2 regions of the Lysinibacillus sp. GW823-FHT06C08 genome follow, and region 2 is predicted to be linked to the other one. Evidence: predicted binding sites of a transcription regulator. Region 2 holds the regulator's gene; the other holds the start of a gene.
What was found. The regulator CtsR, encoded in region 2, represses protease genes until heat stress. The targets are predictions, from matches to a motif close to ATGGTCAATAAAGGTCAAACA.
Positions count from the first base shown of each region.

Region 1: the regulator CtsR is predicted to act here: its motif matches at 1,335-1,355, upstream of AC1Q6O_RS02065 (ATP-dependent Clp protease ATP-binding subunit).

Region 1 is NZ_JBXAHN010000001.1:459,598-462,802, reverse strand. Features, by position in the region: gene AC1Q6O_RS02065 (ATP-dependent Clp protease ATP-binding subunit) at 1-1,271, opposite strand, end outside; gene AC1Q6O_RS02060 (Crp/Fnr family transcriptional regulator) at 1,541-2,227, shown strand; gene AC1Q6O_RS02055 (metal-sulfur cluster assembly factor) at 2,287-2,595, opposite strand; gene AC1Q6O_RS02050 (prolyl oligopeptidase family serine peptidase) at 2,649-3,205, opposite strand, start outside.
Region 2 is NZ_JBXAHN010000009.1:139,832-143,036, forward strand. Features, by position in the region: gene AC1Q6O_RS18975 (class I SAM-dependent methyltransferase) at 1-556, opposite strand, end outside; gene AC1Q6O_RS18980 (DUF4870 domain-containing protein) at 682-987, shown strand; gene AC1Q6O_RS18985 (CtsR family transcriptional regulator) at 1,251-1,721, shown strand; gene AC1Q6O_RS18990 (UvrB/UvrC motif-containing protein) at 1,735-2,277, shown strand; gene mcsB (protein-arginine kinase McsB) at 2,274-3,205, shown strand, end outside.

The DNA.
Region 1 (3,205 bases), on a different contig from region 2:
ACTACGCGTTCATGTAATGTATCTTTTAAACGTAATAGTTTTTCTCGCTCGCCTTCCACTAATTTTGTCACAGGAATACCTGTCCAGCGAGAAACAATTGCTGCGATTTCTTCAGCTGTCACTTCTTCACGTAAAATACGGGACTCTGCGCCGCTTTCTAATTCTTTTTCGAGCACTTGAATGTCTTTTTCAAGTGTTGGAATTTTACCATGACGTAATTCTGCGGCTTTATTTAAATCATACTTACTTTCCGCTTCATCTAAATCACGACGGTACTTATCTAATGTCTCCCGTTTTTTCTGAATATCATGTAGCTTTTCCTTCTCTGCCTCCCATTGTTGCCGCATTCCTTCAGAGGACTCTTTTAATTTTGCCAATTCCTCTCGTAATTGCTCCAGACGCTTTTTACTTGCTTCGTCCTTTTCCTTACGCAACGCTTGTTCTTCAATTTCTAGCTGCATAATACGACGAGTCACGGCATCAAGTTCCTGTGGCATTGAATCAATTTCTGTTCGAATCATTGCACATGCCTCGTCAATTAAATCAATCGCCTTATCTGGTAAAAATCGCTCTGTAATATAACGATTGGAGAGTTCAGCTGCGGCCACAATCGCGCGGTCATGAATACGTACTGCATGATGTAATTCAAAGCGTTCTTTTAAGCCTCTTAAAATAGACACAGTATCCTCAATAGAAGGCTCACGTACAAGAACTTGCTGGAACCGGCGTTCTAAAGCAGGATCTTTTTCAATATACATACGATATTCATCTAATGTAGTAGCACCGATACAATGTAATTCACCACGAGCTAGCATGGGCTTTAACATATTTCCTGCATCCATAGCGCCATCCGTTTTGCCTGCGCCTACAATTGTATGAATTTCATCAATAAATAAAATGATTTGACCTTCTGAATCTTTCACTTCTTTTAACACGCCTTTTAAACGCTCTTCAAATTGGCCACGGTAGCTTGCACCTGCAATTAAGGCACTCATATCCAGCTCGTATAGCACGCACTCTTTCAAGCCCTCTGGTACATCACCCTTCACAATACGTTGAGCTAAACCTTCTACAATCGCTGTTTTACCAACTCCTGGCTCACCAATTAATACAGGATTATTTTTTGTTTTACGCGTTAAAATGCGAATGACATTTCGAATTTCCTCATCGCGCCCAATGACAGGATCCATTTTGCCATTTTTAACTTCTTCTATTAAATTACGGCCGAATTGCTCTAATGGCTTTTGATTATCTGTTTGTTGAAATTGCATAACTAGCACTCCTTTACTTTAATATTTCGCATAATTTTTATACCCATTCTGGTTCTTTTTAAAAGTTTGACCTTCTTTGACTAACTTTATTTTACATCACTCGACAGTTCTTCGCAAAGAAATAGCACTAAATTTTTACACTTATTCATGAAAATTTACGTTATAATAATAGTATGTTTCTATGTTTTAGTATCGAAAAATCCACTGTCCTTTTGTAATAATCGCCATTTATTACAAAAAGAAAGCGATGTGTTGGAGATATGGTTTCAATGGATAATATGTTTGAAAAAATTATGGACCTTTTTCAAAAGCATGGTGTTTTTATCAAAGTAAATAAAGGGAATAAAATTTTTCTAGAAGGTGAACGGTCAAAGGAAATATACTATATTAAGTCAGGTGTTATATCGATTAGTCAAGAAACTGAGGCTGGCAAGGAATTGACGATTCGTATATGTGGTCCTGATAGTATCATTGGAGAGGGTTCATTATTTTGTAACCTTGTCTATAACTCCATGACTGCAAAAGTTTTAGAATCTGCTACGCTATATGTTTTAAGTCGAAAGTCATTAGAACATTTACTGGAAGAACAGCCTACAATCATGGTGGAATACATGAAGTGGCTACAGACAGAAAATTTAAAGCATCAGAGTCGTTTGCGTGATTTAGTGTTAAATGGGAAAAAGGGTGCCTTGTTTTCAATACTCATTCGTCTATCTAACACGTATGGTAAACCTTTAGAGGATGGTTCCATTTTTATTGAGTTTCAACTAACAAATACGGAAATTGCCAATTTGTGTGCGACTAGTCGTGAAATGATTAATCGTATGTTGAATGATTTAAAAAAACATGACATTTTGACTTTTGACAAAGGCTTTATTACTATTCATGATTTACAATTTTTAAAAAATGAGATTGCCTGCGAAAATTGTCCATTACAAGTATGCCGTATCGATTAATTCGTTACATGCTAAATCCCTGCTTATTTTTTATAAGCAGGGATTTTTAATAGCCACTATTAGCGTACACCCAATGCCATTTTTGCATAGCGTGACATTTTATCTTTTGACCAAGGTGGATTCCATACAATGTTTACATTTGTACTTTTCACTTCTGGAAGTTCATTTAATGCTGTATTCACTTGATCCACGATTACTGGGCCAAGTGGACACCCCATCGATGTTAGCGTCATTGTAACCGTCGCTACACCTTCATCATCTAATTCTACATCATACACTAAACCTAAGTTGACGATATCAATTCCAAGCTCAGGGTCAATTACGTTTTCTAATGCACCTAACATGCTATCTTTCATATCTTGATCCATTCTCATTTCTCCTTCCATCATAGTGTTAACCTTATCATAGCAGATGCATCATATTATGCCAAATGCTCTGCAAGCCAATCTGTTGCTGCTACCATTCCGTCACGTGGTACAGCATGTCCAGCCTTTTTATTCACCATGAATGTTAAATTTTCAGGGGTTGCTTGATAGTATTCCCGTAATGTTTCATAAAATTTATAGGTTTCATGGAAAGGTACAGTTTTATCTAATTCACCGTGCCAAAAGAAAACCGGGCGTCCCGCAAATTTTTCAGGAGTTAGACTGACATCATAGGTTGCGAGGACCTCATTAATCTTTTGCACATCATCCTCTGTCATGGGCCAATTAACACCATTTTTTATAAATTGCTGCAATTGGTATTCACCCAATTTTATAAAACCAGGCGCACCCATACATATTGCAGCCGATTGAATCCAATCATAAAGCTTAAGACAGCCTGATGTCACAATACCACCCATGGACGTACCTGCTATGCCAATTTTATGATGAGCTAATAAATTTTTATTCTTTAATTCATTATATAATTGTTCCACTTCATGAATAGAATTTATAACAATGTCCCAAAAATTCAAGTTCATTTGCATCTCTGTGA
Region 2 (3,205 bases):
GGATGGATTTTTCCATTTCTGCAACATCAGCTACGGAAAGCTTTGTATGTTGGAGCCAATAGGAACGCCATAAATCGAATTGCAGTTCCGTTTCAATAGTACCGGGTTGACCGTATTTCGAAACTAGGACAAACGGTGCGCCAGGTTGTAAATGGTTCCAAATTTCTTTTAAGGTCGATAGCTTATCTTCATAGCTTTGAATAAAATGAAGGACGAGTACACAACTAGCTGCATCAAATTTTATAGCAGGTAGATGGGTATCCAGCAAGGTTGCTTGATAGAATGACAGATCATTCGGTAAAGATTGGAGACGCTCCTTTGCTATATCAAGCATGGATTCTGACGGATCAATACCTGTAAATGACCAACTTGGTCTTCCATCTGCTAGCTGTAAAATTTCATTGCCACTACCTGCACCAACAACCAATATATCCGCATGCTCATGTAATGTGGAACGATAAAAAGTTTGTATTAAACGAAGCATTGCATCATAGCTTGGTAGAGTACGGCGAATCCCCTTTTCATATTCATTTGCTAATGTGTGGTTGAATTCCATTTCTCATCACGACCTTTCAAAAATTTTTAAAAAAACTCACTTTAAATTGAAACTATTACGGGTATAGTTCCGTAAATAGTAGTACATAAAACGATAGATAACGTATAAAGAAAGGGTTGATATATATGGAGAGTAAATGGTCTAAAGTAATCATACACGCAAGTTCGTTTTTTGCGCCATGGTTAGTTCCCATTATCTTCTTTTTAGTTAGTTCGGATGAGGAAGTGAAGGCAATTTCTATTCAAGCTATTCTTTTCCAACTTGTCATGGCAATTTTACTTGCTGTTTCTGGATTCTTAAGCATTTTCATTATTGGCATTCCATTTTTAATTGTTTTCGGTATTATGCTATTTGTAGTACCAATTATCGGTATCGTCAAAGCATTAACTGATGAGCCTTGGCGTTATCCAATTGTAGGTCGTTGGGTATAATTTTTATAGACGCAAGTATATGCTAGTTGCATATTCTTGCGTTTTTTCTATGGATAAAAAGGGTACATTAGGTGTAGGAAGCAAAAAGATATGCTCGATAACGACTAATTAGTGCTATTTTCTACGCTTGAATATAGTTTTTTAGCCTTTTCATTTTTCTCTAGGCGAAATCATTGCAATTATTTTCAAGCGTTTTGTATAATATACTCAAAGAAAGTCAAAGATAGTCAAAGTCAGTGAAGCAAGCGAGGTGTATTCCTAAAATGCGTAATATATCAGACATCATAGAAGGTTACTTAAAGCAAGTACTTGAATTAGGTGGAGAAGGGCATATTGAAATAAAACGTAGTGAAATTGCAGACAAATTTCAATGTGTACCATCACAAATAAATTATGTCATTAATACAAGATTTACCGCCGAGCGAGGTTACCTTGTGGAGAGCAAGCGAGGTGGTGGTGGATACATTCGAATTTTACGTGTCCGCGCGAATTCACAGATTGATTTAATCGACGATGTTCTCCAGCATATTGAAGGTGGAGCATCGCAAACAATGGCAGAAGATTTAGTATATCGACTTATCGATGAGCAGGTAATTTCAAAGCGAGAAGCGAAATTAATGTTAGCAGCAATTGATCGCTCAACAATCGATTTACATCTCCCTCTAAGAGATATAATTCGTGCAAAAATATTACGGGCGATGCTGACAACTATAAAATATGAGCAACAGAAATAGTGAGGTGATGGAAATGATATGTGAACATTGTAAACAACGTAATGCGACAGTTACTGTAACACAAGTTCAAAATGGGCAAAAGGTGGAGCACCATTATTGTGACGTCTGCGCCTCACAGTTCCATCCATTTCATGCAGAGTTTAAACAAGAGCCAGTTTCCATACAACAGTTATTATCAAACTGGTTTGGCTCACCTACATGGCAAAAGGTAGGAGAAAAACAACAAACACAGCCACAACAGCAAACATGCCCACAATGTGAATTTACGTATAAGCAATTTTTAAAAGAAGGTAAGTTTGGTTGCCCAAGCTGTTATGACACTTTTAGTGAGCATTTACCTAAGCTCTTTAACCGCATACAGGCGGGCCCCCAACATATTGGGAAAATGCCTGGTGCCCATAGCAATGTGTATGTCATTAAAAAGCAAATAGAGGATATCCGTAAACGTATGAAGTTCGCTGTAGATGAAGAGCAATTCGAAGAGGCAGCAAAGCTTCGAGATGAAGTCAAAGAGCTTGAGAAGCAGCTACAATTTGAAGGTGGTGATGTGTCTTGATAATTGAATCATTTTTAGAGCGTGCGACACCTACTTGGATGGGTATCGAAGACGATTATTCTGATATTGTCATTAGTACACGAATTCGCCTTGCTCGAAATTTAGATGGCTATCGTTTTCCACTATCGTTTTCAGAGAACGAGGCTTTACAGGTGGAACAGGCAGTTACACATGCAGTAAGCGATAGTCCAACCCTTCAAAATGATTATGCATATTTTGCTATCAATGATCTAACACCTTTACAACGTCAAATTCTTGTAGAAAAGCATTTGATTAGTCCGCAGCTTGCCAAAAAAGAGCAGGTGGGCTCCGTGCTTCTGTCACAAGATGAATCCGTGAGTATTATGGTGAATGAAGAGGATCATTTACGCATTCAATGTATGACAGCGAGTTTCCAGCTTCAAAATGCCTATGAACAAGCGAATAGAATTGACCGTATTCTAGAGAAGGTATTACCTTATGCTTTTCGAGATACGTTTGGCTATTTAACAAGCTGTCCTACGAATATTGGTACTGGGCTACGAGCATCTGTGATGATGCATTTACCTGCTCTTACGTTAACGGGACAGATGAATCAAATTATAAATGCGATGACACGCCTAGGTATGACCGTAAGAGGTATATATGGTGAAGGAAGCGAAAATTTAGGTAATGTTTATCAAGTGTCCAACCAAATTACACTTGGAAAGACAGAAGAAGATATTTTAGCAGATATACAAAGTGTTGCTGAAAAAATTATCCAAAAAGAACGGCACGCGAGAGGTAGATTGATGGAAAAGGCCGAGCTGGCTTTAGAAGATCGAGTTTATCGAGCTTTAGGTACCCTTACGTATGCAAGAATTTTAACGAGTGAGGAAGCGGCTACCTGTCTTTCGAATGTTCGTTTAGGAGTCGACCTACAGTTGATTGACGGTATACTCGCAACAAC